DNA from 4 places in the Brevibacillus jepli genome. Region 2 is predicted to be linked to each of the others. Evidence: riboswitches for the same ligand, from Rfam matches in the RefSeq annotation. Region 2 holds a riboswitch; each other region holds the start of a gene.
What was found. Region 2 has a riboswitch for cobalamin ahead of AB1L17_RS05850 (ABC transporter substrate-binding protein). Riboswitches for the same ligand answer to the same signal wherever they lie in the genome.
Positions count from the first base shown of each region.

Region 1: linked by a shared signal. The riboswitch ahead of cobO (cob(I)yrinic acid a,c-diamide adenosyltransferase) and the one ahead of AB1L17_RS05850 (ABC transporter substrate-binding protein) in region 2 are both predicted to bind cobalamin.
Region 3: linked by a shared signal. The riboswitch ahead of AB1L17_RS12205 (energy-coupling factor ABC transporter permease) and the one ahead of AB1L17_RS05850 (ABC transporter substrate-binding protein) in region 2 are both predicted to bind cobalamin.
Region 4: linked by a shared signal. The riboswitch ahead of AB1L17_RS26140 (ABC transporter substrate-binding protein) and the one ahead of AB1L17_RS05850 (ABC transporter substrate-binding protein) in region 2 are both predicted to bind cobalamin.

Region 1 covers NZ_JBFEFW010000021.1:28,700-32,161, forward strand. Annotated here, with positions in the region: gene AB1L17_RS21215 (TerD family protein) at 1-645, shown strand, start outside; gene AB1L17_RS21220 (M15 family metallopeptidase) at 716-1,408, opposite strand; cobalamin riboswitch at 1,609-1,824, shown strand; gene cobO (cob(I)yrinic acid a,c-diamide adenosyltransferase) at 1,991-2,539, shown strand; gene cobD (threonine-phosphate decarboxylase CobD) at 2,536-3,462, shown strand, end outside.
Region 2 covers NZ_JBFEFW010000004.1:71,342-74,803, forward strand. Annotated here, with positions in the region: gene AB1L17_RS05845 (FecCD family ABC transporter permease) at 1-543, opposite strand, end outside; gene AB1L17_RS05850 (ABC transporter substrate-binding protein) at 568-1,584, opposite strand; cobalamin riboswitch at 1,735-1,935, opposite strand; gene AB1L17_RS05855 (M24 family metallopeptidase) at 1,953-3,044, opposite strand; gene AB1L17_RS05860 (alpha/beta fold hydrolase) at 3,169-3,462, shown strand, end outside.
Region 3 covers NZ_JBFEFW010000009.1:161,850-165,311, reverse strand. Annotated here, with positions in the region: gene AB1L17_RS12210 (quinone-dependent dihydroorotate dehydrogenase) at 1-844, shown strand, start outside; cobalamin riboswitch at 978-1,170, shown strand; gene AB1L17_RS12205 (energy-coupling factor ABC transporter permease) at 1,315-2,079, shown strand; gene AB1L17_RS12200 (cobalt ECF transporter S component CbiN) at 2,076-2,360, shown strand; gene cbiQ (cobalt ECF transporter T component CbiQ) at 2,357-3,154, shown strand; gene AB1L17_RS12190 (energy-coupling factor ABC transporter ATP-binding protein) at 3,151-3,462, shown strand, end outside.
Region 4 covers NZ_JBFEFW010000033.1:10,465-13,926, forward strand. Annotated here, with positions in the region: gene AB1L17_RS26135 (FecCD family ABC transporter permease) at 1-965, opposite strand, end outside; gene AB1L17_RS26140 (ABC transporter substrate-binding protein) at 967-1,959, opposite strand; cobalamin riboswitch at 2,124-2,272, opposite strand; gene AB1L17_RS26145 (MBL fold metallo-hydrolase) at 2,376-3,326, opposite strand.

The DNA of each region.
Region 1 (3,462 bases), on a different contig from region 2:
GGCAGAGTCGATATTGATTTGTCTGCCGTGCTCTATAACGAGGATTGGAAATACATGGAGCATATTTCCTATACCAATCTGCGTTCGGACCAGTATCAAGCGTGTCATAGCGGGGACATTGTACAGGCCCCCAAGGGTGCGTGCGAATTTATCGACATCGACATTGATTCTGTCATCCGCTATGGCGGTCGATATGTCGTCATGAACCTGTACTCGTTTACGAGTCAGCCTTATTGCGACTTGCCGGAATGCTACGCGGGCTGGATGATTCGTTCGGCGCCACAGACAGGGGAAATTTTTGAGCCGCAGACCGTACAGGACAAGATTGACCTCGCCGCAAACACGCGGATATGTATCCCGGTCATTCTTGATCTTGTGGAGCGAAAAGTGATTTGGACCGATATCTCCCTGAATTCCGATCCGCGTTTTGCTAACAATGTGGAGTCCAATGCCGGTGGGGTGGAGCTGATGGGGAGGGCTCTCACCTCGTTGGTGAAGCCGACTCTACATGAGTTGTTCATGCTACATGCTCAGGCGAGAGGGACGCTGACTGAGGGAGCTGACGAGGCAGATACGGTATTTTCCTTGGAAGAGGGAATTACGCCGTTTGATACGGAGATGATCATGGCGGATTTTATGCAGTGATTGGATCGTAACAAATAAGTAAGACCGTCAGGCAGTAAATGCTGACGGTCTTTTTCATGGATGCTACTTCTTACATCGACATAACCCCGCCATAGATTGGTTCCTGCTGTGTGTTTTTTGCCCAGGTACGTGTGCCGTACTCGAAATGCCACCATTCTTTCGGATAGTTGACGAATCCAGCAGCAGTCATCAAATGATAGAGCAGTCGGCGATTGTCTCGTATCTCGATGTCTTTTGGCGCAGGCTGTGCGAGCTCTTCATAGTGGCGAGTGGAAGCCAATTCACTGAAATCATCGAAGTCTGTCCCCATCTCCAGCCAGCCATCAGGTCCTGCGATAGTCAGGTCGATTGCGCCACCAGATAGGTGAGGAGACGGTTTGGAGAGGTCTGTTGTCGGGAGAGCGACGAATTTGCTCAATTCTTCCGTGAGTGCGGGCCCTTCCTGCCAGCCTTGTAAAAACAAGGCTTCACGAAATCGTTCATACAACGATGCTTGTACCTCGAACGAGCGCCAACCGTCCAACACGACTAGCTTGTAGCCTTCAGGCAGTTGCGCGGCTGCCATGGCGAGCCTGTGTGCTGCGCCTTCTCGTAAAAAGGCTTCTGGCTGCGCCCCGGCATAGCCCTCATGGTAGTAGACGGGGTAAACGGAGATTTGGGCCGAAAGTGACGAGAGTGAAATCATCGGTTCACCGCATTCTTTGATCGGCAGTGGGCTTGGCAGGACCGTGTCTGGTATCTTTGGAATCGGAGGGAAGGACATAACTACTCACCGCCTTCGAACGTTTTGCAAATCATTTTGCACATCACATATGGTAACGAAAATCGAAAGGTAAGTAAACGCAAGGATACTTAATTTTCTGCAAATAGAGACCTGCGACGAATCGGCAGCTTTTGCTAGGAATACTGGGGAGCTTTTGCTATTATTAAAGCAAGTGCTTGTCAATGAAACGAATGACATTTACATATGAAAGAGAAACAGGTCCTTGTTTTTGCGAAGCCGATTCGCAGGAGCAAGGTTAAAAGGGAAGATTGGTGAAAAGCCAACGCGGTCCCGCCACTGTAAGAGAGTAGCTGTTCTTCAAGGCATCATGCCATCCACTGCCCATCCGGGAGCGGGAAGGAGAAGAAGAGTGATGATCCTCAAGCCAGGAGACCTGCCTGTTTTTATGTTTACACTGATTTCCTTCGGGTCAAAGGAAGAGGTGAGGATTGTTGCTTTTCAGCTATCCGCGCTTTGTTTTTCCTTATGTACTGGGGGAAACAGGGCGCTTTTTTTGTTGGCTTCGGAAAGTATTTGGAGGAAACATCGGAGTAAAATACGTCACTTTTTGAGGTGGTCAAGATGGATAAAAACGATAAAAAACGAGGCTTAACTCTCGTATACACGGGAGACGGCAAAGGGAAAACGACAGCTGCAGTCGGTTTGGCTGTACGGGCGACCGGCCGTGGGAAAAAGGTGCTGATGGTTCAGTTCATCAAGTCGCCAGATCGTACATACGGAGAAAAGATTGTTTTTGATAAATTGGGGATCGAAATTGTGCAAAAAGGCGTCGGCTTCACGTGGACGAAGACACCGGAGGAGCATCGTCAGGCACTGAAGGAAGCGTGGGCTTTTGCGAGCGAAAGGCTCTCTTCCGGCGAGTACGATGTCGTCATTCTCGATGAGCTGAATAACGCATTGGCCATTGACCGTTTTCCGATTGATGATGTGCTGCCATTGACCGATGTTTTGGAAGCGATTCAAAACAGGCCAAGCCATATCCATCTCGTGATTACGGGAAGGGCAGCGAAGCAGGAGATCTTGGATATAGCCGATCTGGTAACAGAAATGAAGCCGATCAAGCATTACTACGATGAAGGGATTCCGGCTGTGCTGGGGGTAGAGTTTTGAAAAGCACAGGGGTAATTGAAACGTATGGTCATGGTGGAGATGTGCTGACAGCAGCGCAGCGCTTTGGTGTAGATCCCGGTCAGTTTCTGGATTACAGTGCCAATATTAACCCGCTGGGGATGCCAGCAAGCGTCCGTGAGATGCTGCTGGCTTCGCTGGCTGCTGTAGCGCATTACCCAGACCCTGGACATCGTGTGTTTCGCCGTGCATTGGCGAATCGGCTGCAGATGTCGGAAGAATGGTTGTTGCCTGCCAATGGAGCAGCTGAGGCGATGGCATTAGCGATTCTCGGGCTTCAGCCACAAACAGTTGGCGTAGTCTATCCTTGCTTTTCGGAATACGCGCAACTTTCCGAGCAGTTTGGTGCCCGTGTCATTGGCTGCTTCGGGAAGGAAGAGCAAGGCTACAAGCCTGATCCTGTAGAGCTACATGCTCTTTTTGCACAGGCTGACCTCGTATTTGTCGGGTCACCGAACAATCCAACGGGAATCCTGTACCAGCCGGATGAGCTGCTCCAAATGGCGGAATGGACGAAAGAGACCAATACGTGGCTCATCGTGGATGAGGCTTTCCTCGATTTTGTGGAGGAAGAGCGGCAGTATACATTGGCGACGCAGCTTGCTCGCTTTCCCCGCGTGATTTTGATGCGTTCGATGACGAAAATGTACGCGATTCCGGGATTGCGTCTGGGCTATGCGATTGCGCACCCGCAAGTCATTGCGAAAATGCGCGAGAAGCAAGTGAGCTGGAGCGTGAATACATTGGCCCTGCTGGCTGGAGAGCTGTGCCTGCAAGAGCAAGCTTATGAGGAACAGACCCGCAGCCTCATAAAAGAAGAACGTACGTATCTAATCAATTTCATCCGCAGTGAACTGGGCTGGAGGGTATGGCCAGGAGAGGCAAACTTTTTGCTGCTTCGCTCG
Region 2 (3,462 bases):
AACAAGGAGGCTGGTGATGGCCGACAAGATCGCGGAAATGGCAATACCTGCCATGAGCAGGCGTACCGTCGAATTTTGTCCACCAATACGGGATAGCGTGAAAATGAGAATAATTGACACAAGCGAGCCTGTAAAAGCGCCAAAGGAAAGCGCGTACTGCCCGTACATACTGAATGCACCGAATATAATTACCAAGGTAGCTCCGACTGAAGCCCCTGATGATACGCCTAACACGTAAGGGTCTGCCAGGGAGTTGCGAACCAACGACTGGATCGCCACTCCCACAACAGATAGACCTGCACCGACGATCGCCCCCAAGAGGACACGTGGAAAGCGAATATCCCAGATGATGGTCTGCTCCCCTTTGGACCAATCCACCTCAATCCATTCGGCGAACATCGGGATTTTCGATAAGGCGATTTTCCATACGGTAGTAGGCTTAATCTCTACCGAGCCCAACGTAACAGCGAATGTAATCGAGAGAAAGAGTCCGATCAGTAGAGTGATGATGATGTAAGGTAACTTAATCTGCTGCAGTGCCATTCCCTCCCTTATAAGGGGCCAACTTTATTTGAATTTATCCGGGTAGAGTCCTTCCGCCAAAATTTTTAGCGCAATCGGTGCTCGAACGCCTTCAGAAGCCGCAGACAATGGCAATACGATCAGTCGTTGATTTTTAATCGCCGGGATATCTGCCAACTCTTTTTTCGTCAAAAGGAAATTGCGTTTTTGCTCGGCAGTTCTGTCACCAAAGTCAACAATAATGATGACGTCCGGATTGCGGTTCACTACTTCTTCCCAGCTGACATCTGCCCAACCCTTTTGAATATCGTCAAAAATATTCTTGCCACCCGCTATCTCGATTAAGGATGTCATGTAGTTGTTCGCTGCGGTGGATGGTTGATCTTCCCCATTGTCGTACACGAATACATGGAGTGGCTTGTCCACCTTACCAATTTTGCTAATCGTTTGATCCATCTCACTCTTCATTTTGTTAATCAATTCATTGGCTTTGTCTTCCACACGGAAAATGCGTCCGATGTTCGTAATATCCGCAAACACATCGTCGATTGTTGGACCAGGCATGCTAGACGATGTTTGCAGGTACGATTTGATGCCGACCTTTTCCAAGTCCTGCATGGAGCCTACACCCTTTTCTCCGAATCCACTTTTCCAGCCTGCATAAACAAAGTCAGGGTTCGCAGCCATCAGCACCTCTTTTGTCGGATACTTGTCTGACAAAACTGGGACCTTGTCATAGTCTGCTTTTAACTCCGGGAGAATTTGATCGTCCAAGTAAGCGGTTCCGACCATTTTATCAGCAAGGCCTAATGCCAGCATGATTTCGGTTACGTGTTGGTTCAATGTCACTGCACGCTCTGGTGCTTTTGGATAGGTCATCTCGATACCATTATTGACGAGCGTTACAGGCTTGCTCTCTACTGCTGGTGCACCTGCTTGTTCTGTTTTGGCAGGAGCTGTTGGTTGTGTGGACGTAGATGAACCACATGCCGAAACGAGAAGCATCGCGGCCGTCATAACTCCAAAACCTAGCCCTTTGAATAATTTATGTGCCATCATCATTCGTAATCCCCTCTTCTTTCATTATGTAAATAAAAAAGCACCCCCCATTTTCAATCGGGAGGTGCTTGCCAAACGTAGATATACCTATAGCCAGGCAAAAAGGCGCCTTTTCATAGACTGCTTCCACATCTGGCCCATCCTCGTGGGTCGATTGTATATGATCTCATGGCAGGTCTCCTGGCTTACGGATCAACACTCCCAGCTTCCTTCCCATTTTTTGTCTCGCAAAAAACAGTGGCTATTCGCTAGGCGCTCCTCGTTTACAGTGGCGGGACCGCGCCGGTTTCTCACCGGACTTCCCTATTAAGCTGATGGCATCTACCATCCAGCACCATTCGATACTTATTCAATTTTTTTCGACTCGTCCATTAGTTGATAGAAGTCAGTTTTTTCGGGAACTGCGTGAGCACTTCAACGCCCGTTTCCGTAACCAAAACATCGTCTTCAATCCGTACTCCGCCTACACCTGGCAAATAGATGCCTGGCTCGATTGTAAAGACCATCCCTGGCCGGAGTACTTCCTGGTTTTGACTATGAACAGACGGGTACTCATGAACATCCATGCCAAGACCATGACCAAGACGATGCATGAAGTATTCTCCGTAGCCTTTTGCAGTGATGACATCACGAGCAGTCTTATCCAAATGGGCAAAGGTCACGCCTGGACGAATCTCCGCAATTGCCGCTTCGTTGGCTGCCAATACCGTCTCGTAAATTTCTTGAAGCTGGTCACTGATTTCTCCTACGGCAAAGGTACGGGTAATATCTGATACATAGCCGTTCGCAGCTACCCCGATATCAAACAACAGCAGGTCGCCTTCTTGTACTTGGCGCGTTCCTGGTTTTCCGTGTGGCAACGCGGACTTTTCCCCTGCCAATACCATAGACGTAAAGGATGGACCTTCTGCACCCAGTCGTTTCATCTGGAATTCCAGCTCAGCCACGATTTCTGTCTCGGTCATGCCTGTTTTGACTTTTTTCAGTGTCTCCTGCAAGGAATCCTCGACCAATTGAACAGCGTGCTTCAAGCGATCTACTTCATCGGCGGATTTGATCAAACGCATTTCACGCAGTGGCTCTTCCACGTCCACATAGCTCGATGCCAATACAACCTGTCCAAGCGCTTCATAGCGCTCGACAGTCATGTGGCTTTTCTCGATGCCGAGCTTTGTCAGGTTCGCTGGCAACACTTGCTTGAGGATTTCATACGGGTTTTGGATATCCGTATGTGTATGGATATCTTGAACGAACGAAGCCTCTGCTGCTGCCTCACGATCAAGAGCAGGAACAATTAAGGAAGGCTTTCCCTCAGCAGGAATAACGAGACCCATAAAACGCTCATGCGGGTCCGTAAAAAATCCGGTCAAATAGTAGACATGCTTGGGAGAGGTAATCAACACCGCGTTCAGCTCTTGTTCTGTCAAAAACGTGTGGAGCTTCGAAATGCGCTCTTGAAACAACTTCTTCACCCTGCTTTCACCAATTATTCTATTGCGAGAATACCACTTCCCCAGCAAAAAAAGAAGAGCTCATTTGAAAAATCCACCTCGTAACGGACAACATAAGGTTGGGGTGAAAAAGAAAATGGAACAAGTACTCGTTCATCAGGATGGCAAACAGTTTGCTTTTCACATGTCAGGAAAAGGAACGCCTTTAGTATGTATCCACGCGCCATGTATCGGTTCTATTAATTTTGTCTATCAGCAATCCCTCACGGACACTTATCAGCTGATTGTCCCTGATTTGCCAGGACATGGCGACACTTCACCGATGGAGAAGCCGTTTTCGATCGGGGAACTGGCTGAACAGCTCCATAAGCTGATCCCGTCACTCGGTATCGAACGTCCCTTTATTATGGGGTACTCACAAGGAGCGTCT
Region 3 (3,462 bases), on a different contig from region 2:
CGGGTTTGTGGAAATCGGGACGTTGACGCCGCAGGGGCAGCCTGGCAATCCGAAGCCGCGTTTATTCCGCTTGCCGGAATATCAGGCAATCATTAACCGGATGGGCTTCAACAATCACGGTGCGTATCTGGCTTCCCAGCACCTGGTCGATTACGCCTATTCAGACGTTCCGATCGGGATTAATATCGGGAAAAACAAAGTAACTCCGAATGAGGAGGCGGCCAGCGACTATAGCAAATGTATGGACATGCTCTATGCATACGGACATTACTTTGTGATTAACATCAGTTCTCCCAATACCCCGAATCTGCGTGACTTGCAGGAAACGGAGAGCTTGCGTCATTTGGTTCGTGCGGTAAGGGAAAAAGCTTCTGAAATGGAATCACGCAGCATCAAGAAGAAGCCGATTTTGTTGAAAGTAGCACCAGACATGTCGGATGAGCACATGCGTGATGTCGTCCACGCCGCGGTAGAAGAAGGCATCTCGGGAATTATTGCCACCAATACGACGCTGTCACGCGAGGCGGTTGAAAGGCATCGTTATGCCGAGGAAGCGGGCGGCTTGAGCGGAAGACCGCTTACGGAGCGTTCTACTGCTTGGGTGAAGGAAATTTATCAAGAAGTAGGGGATAAGGTACCAATCGTCGGCGTCGGGGGCATATTTACCGGTGAAGACGCCTACGCGAAAATACGCGCAGGGGCCAGCCTCGTTCAGGTTTATACGGGGATGATTTATCAGGGACCAGGTATCGCCAAGCAAATCAACAAAAAACTGCTCAAGCTCATGAAGCGTGATGGTTTTAATCATATTAGTGAAGTGATTGGCGTAGACGCAAAAGAATAGATAGAACAAGTACGCATAAGCCGATGGCTCCGTTCGTAGCGGATCATCGGCTTATGCGTTTTTGCTTATATTCTTCCGCTTTATGTAGTGATCCGGTATAATGATGTGGGGCAAACATGAATTGTCTGCCAATTTCATATTGTCGGCGTTAGGTGCCTTTATGTGACGCATAAAGGGTAACAGGGAATCGGGTGAAAGTCCCGAGCGGTCCCGCCACTGTAACCAGGGAGCTCTCTTTGAAAGAAAACCACTCATTTTCGTATGGGGAAGGACAAAGAGCGCATGGATCTGGAAGCCAGGAGACCTACCTAGTAGCCACACCCACAAAAACCTTCGCGGAAAGGAGCGGTGAATACGAGGCAATGAGGCTGTGCAATCAGTCTATTGTTTTGTGCGCGTATCTCGTCCATTGATGGATGGGATTTTTTTGTTTGTACGAAAGAATGAGAAGCAGTGAAGGAGGAATGAACATGAATCGATCACGTATCGTATCTACTTGTCTGTTGATCACGGGCTTTGTCCTTTATTTTCTTTTGAATGAACCAGAGACAGGACATGCGATGCACATCATGGAAGGGTATTTGCCATTATCCTGGGCATTATTTTGGTGGGCTGTCTTCTTGCCGTTTTTTATTCTCGGGCTTCGCTCGATTAACAAAATCGTCAAAGAGCATCCAGAGATGAAGCTCCTGATAGGAGTGGCAGGAGCTTTTGCGTTTGTTTTATCTGCACTAAAAATTCCATCCGTTACAGGCAGCAGCTCTCACCCGACTGGAACGGGTCTTGGCGCCATTATGTTTGGGCCTTTCGCGATGTCTGTGCTAGGGAGCATGGTGCTCTTGTTTCAAGCCTTGCTTTTAGCGCATGGAGGTTTGACTACGCTAGGAGCAAATGCTGTATCCATGGCAGTAGTAGGACCACTGGTGGCATACGGAATCTACCGGATGATCATGAAAGCCAAGGGAAGCCAACGTCTGGCTGTTTTTGCGGCGGCGGCCTTGGCTGACCTTGCTACTTATGTAGTGACATCGATTCAACTGGCACTGGCATTCCCGGCTGAATCTGGCGGAGTGCTGGCCTCGTTTGCCAAATTCGCAGGAATCTTTGCATTCACACAAGTACCGCTTGCAATCAGTGAGGGTCTATTGACCGTCCTCGTCTGGAACTGGTTGTTATCCTATAACGCAAAAGAGCTGACACAGCTCCGTTTGCTCAAACGGGAGGAATCGCTGTGAAAAAAGGATGGAACTGGCTATTGCTCTTGGGGGTAGTCGTACTGGCTATTGTCCCGCTTTTATTGGTACAGGATTCGGAATTTGGCGGCGCAGATGGCGTGGCAGAAGAAGCGATCAAGGAAATCGCTCCGAACTACGAACCGTGGTTTCAACCGCTGATAGAACCACCAGGTGGAGAAACGGAGAGCTTGTTGTTTGCTGTACAGGCGGCATTGGGAGCCGGAGTAATCGGCTATGCTGTGGGTTTGTACAAAGGTCGGTTGGATAAGCGGAAAAAATGAACTGGCAGCAGCTTGATTCTCTTTCCTATCAAAATCGGCTGAAGCTTTTGCCGCCAGTCCACAAGCTATTGCTGGCGAGTGCATTGTTACTGCTCGTCTTGGTAGGGCATGTATGGATGCAGATGGCCGTCGTTGTCTGGATGACGGTATGGGTAGTGGTGTACGCTCGTATTCCTGTCCGTATCTATTGTTTATTTATGATGTTGTCCCTCTCGTTTTTTGTTGTGGGACTCCCTGCGTTATTGGTGGAAGGGGCGAGAGCAGGAGAAGTGCAGGTCCAGTACGTCGCATCGTGGGAGCTGGGTTCGTATGTGCTCTATGTGCCACTCTCATCGTTTGGTAAGGTATGGATACTACTTTGGCGTACCATGGCGAGCTTGACTTGTTTTGCTTTCATTTTGTTTACCGTGCCGTTTGCGGAGATCCTGCAGGTGCTTCGCCGACTGCGTATCCCTGTCATTGTGACCGATCTTTTGATGATCATGTATCGATTTATCTTTGTATTGTTGACGATTTCACACCAGCTCTGGATTGCGCAGCGTTCTCGTGGAGGCCATCGTGGTTTTTTGGCGACACTTCGAGATGCAGGGGTTCTTGTTGCTCAATTGTTCATCAGAGCGATGCGCAAATACGAAGCCTTGTACAAAGGAATGGCGGCTAGAGGATTCGGAGAAAGCATGCAGGTGCTCTCTTTTCATACGCATACGCGTTCGCGTCGCTATGAATGGGAGTCGATAGCAGGCTGCATCGTACTGATCCTGCTAGAGTGGTGGACAGGAGGCTGGCGGTTATGACAGCGCGGTTGTTGGAGTTCATCGATTTGCATTACACGTATCCGGGAGGGCGGAGGCCCGTCCTGTGTGGGCTGTCCTTATGGATTCCAGAGGGGAAAAAATGCGTCCTTCTGGGTCGAAACGGCTGTGGGAAATCCACCTTGTTCTTGCATGGCAACGGGATTATCCAGCCACAGCAGGGACAGGTGCTGTGGAAGGGGAAACCGCTTGTCTACAAACGAGCCGCACTGCAAGAGATGACGCAAAAGGTAGGCTTGGTCTTTCAAGATCCCGAGCATCAGCTGATCGCAAGCACGGTCGCGGAGGAT
Region 4 (3,462 bases), on a different contig from region 2:
ACACCGAGCGGGATTTCCGTCGGGCTAAGTAGCATTCTTGCAAGAGTATCGGCCCACAGCACATAAATTCCACCGCAGATCGCAGCCAATGGCAATAAGATGCGGTAATCCGGGCCTACTAGCAAACGAACGAGATGCGGTACGACTAGGCCAACGAAACCGATAATTCCCGCGATAGACACCGCCGCTGCTGTCAGGAGAGTCGAGACAATCAGAACAACCAGCTTTGTCCGATCCACATGTACGCCTAAGTGTGCGGCCTGCCGCTCTCCCAACGCAAACAAGTTCAGGGAACGCGAATAGCTGATGAGCACCATTCCTCCTATAACCAAGTACGGAACCAAGACGTACGTGAAGTCCCAGCCTCGAAACGACAGGCTGCCCATGAGCCAAAACACAATCTCATTCACCGTCTGATCGGATAACGACACCATGAAGGATACAAGCGAGCCGAGAAAAGCCTGCACGACTACCCCAGACAAAATGAGCGTCTCCGTTTGCAGCTTTCCTTGCGTGCTCGCGAGCCCGAGAACAATCCACAAGCTGATCAGCCCTGTAAGAAACGCGACGACTGGCGTGCTCCATGCTCCCAAAAAGGTTATTTGCAAGCCGAAAAGGATCAGAAAGGCCGCTCCGACTGCCGAACCCGATGCCACTCCCATCGTAAACGGATCAGCGAGGGGATTGCGCAATACTCCCTGAAAGCCCGCTCCGGCAAGAGACAAGCAGGCGCCGATCAAGACAGCTAATACGACGCGCGGAAAACGAACCTTCATGACGATCTGCTCAGAAGACTCTGGCCACGTTACTGTTACCCACTCAGACAGGCCCGGGATTTGATGAAGCAGGATGAGCCATACTTGCGAAATGGGGAGGTGTGCCGCTCCCATTGAGATGCTAATGACTACAGATGCCAGCAGGACGAGACTGCTTACTCCTCCCCATACGATCAATCGTTTCTTCATTTTATTTCACCAAGTCTGGGTAAATCGCCTTGGCTACTTCGATCAAGCCTTGCGTAATACGCGGACCAGGACGGGAAAGAATATTTTGGTCCATGCCAAAGATTTGCTTCTCTCGGATGGCCTTCATTTTATCCCAGCCACTGCGTTTTGCGATCATATCCTCTAGCTTGACGCCAGTCTTTTCATCGGTAATTCCATTCGCGTACAAAATGACGTCTGGATCACTTTGCAAAATCTTTTCCTCACTGATCGGATTCCAGCCCTCGGTATCTGCAGCGATGTTCGTGGCTCCTGCCAGCGTGATGAGCTCGTCCATGAATTCACCTTTTCCGACTGTCCAGCCTGGGGAGAATTCCAAGTACACCTTTTTCTTCTCTTCCGGTTTTACATTTTTGACAGCAGCTTGAACGTACGCGATGTCTTTCTTCATTTGCTCAACGACTTTTTCTGCTTGTTCCTGCGTATTCGTGATAACGCCCATCGCCAAAATGTTGTTCAGGATGTCGTCCATCTTGGTCGGATGGGTAATATAGACCGGCATGCCGAGTGATTTGAGCTTGTCAGCCACTGGCTTTTCCATCGAAATGCCACCGATGACCATATCCGGTGTCTGAGCGAGAATGGCTTCCTCATTCGGTTTAACGACTCCGCCAATTTTTGGCTTTGCCTTCGCCGCTTCTGGATAATCATCATAGTCTGAGACAGCTACGATCCGATCCTCCAAGCCTAATGCGAACAAAATCTCCGTCTCAGCAGGTGACGTCGAGACGATTCGTTCAGGAGCTTTTGCGAAGGTTACTTCTTTTCCTGTCGCATCCGTGACTGTCAATGGATACGTTGTTTGTTTTGCTGGCTGCGCTGTATTCTCTTGCGGTGCTGGCTGTGGTGCGCTCGTTTGTCCACCTGGTGCCGGTTGACTGTTTTCGTTGCCGGCACAACCTACGAGACTCGCTGCAACGAGTAAGGGGATCATGAATCGCAATGAACGTTTCATATGGTAAACTTCCTTTCTGCATGTCTGATTGACTGTCATTTCCAATAAAAAACAAAAAAATCGACCCTTGCTTCCAATTCGGAAATCAAAGGGTCGGCACTTCAGGACAAAACAAACCTCTTGCATTGCTCCCTGAAATAGGCCGATCCTTTCCGCGAAGGCGCAGGCACTAAAACAAACAGGCAGGTCTCCTGGCTTACGGCTTTTGATCATGCCGTTTTACAGTGGCGGGACCGCGTCGGGTTTGCACCGACTTCCCTTTTCACCCGGTCTTTTGATAATAAGACGAGGCACCTGTTTGCTGATACGTTTTGAAATTGTCGCAGTCCATGACTCATCCTACATCATAGCATTCCTTGGGAGAAAAAAGAATGAAAAACGCCTGAACAAAAACGATCAGGCGTTTGTAAAACTTTCTATTTTTGTCCGCGTTTATGCAAATAATCAAGGATTCCCATGGCGCATACTTGTAAATCGAGCTTGAGCACTTCATAAACCTCATGCTCACGGCCGATTCCCTGTGACTGCAAGTGATCGGTGACGCGACTGAAAAGATTGCTGGCCAATTCATCGTATGTTTGTTCAGCAGCAAGAGCAGACTCTCCTTCCGCCACAAACACTGGGAGCCACTCCCTTATTTGGCGGTATGCATCCTCTACCTGCTCCGTCATACCATAATGCCCAAAGTAAATTCGGCGCAAATGCCGGTCTTCAAAACGACAAATGGATTGTTGCATCGCGTCCGGATCAAACTGATTCGGAGAGGTAGAAGGCAGTACGAGGTGGATACCCTCCTTTTTAAGCTGTGGATAGAGTACACCTGCTGTATCACCCGTGAACATACCTTGGCTTACTGGGTCGTAAATACTGAAATGATGATTGGCATGACCAGGGGAATCCAAAAACTCCAGCACACAGTTCTCTCCAATTTTCAGCGTATCCCCGTCCCCTCGAATCAATATCCGTTCCTCGGGAACAGCCTCAATCGGCTCAAACAAACGGTCAAAATCGTCATGATAAACAGCTCTCGCCCCTGCGATCAGTCGGCTAGGGTCTATGAGATGGCGTGCACCTTTTGGATGGACGACGACCTTTGCATTCGGACAATCCTTCAGAAAAAGTCCGGCTCCTCCTGCATGATCCAAGTGAATGTGTGTGACGATGATGTATTTCACTTGTTCGGTCGTATAACCCAGCTGGGCGAGACCTGCCTTGATATAAGGTACAGAGGGGCTTGGCCCAGTTTCTACCAAAGTCAGTTCTTCTTCAGCGATGACATACGTCCCCGTCCGTTCCGCCCAGCCCATATCGAAACCGTCTATTAAATGAATACGTTCCCCTAAGTAGATTGGCTGTGTTGATTGCATGTAAATGCTCCTCCTTTTCAAAAGCCATTCTGTTTTGTTGATCGAATATTTACACTTTACCATCTATTTCGAACGCCTTGGGGATAAACAACACAAATTCTTCATAATTTTATCGTAATATAAGGGCAGCAAAAAC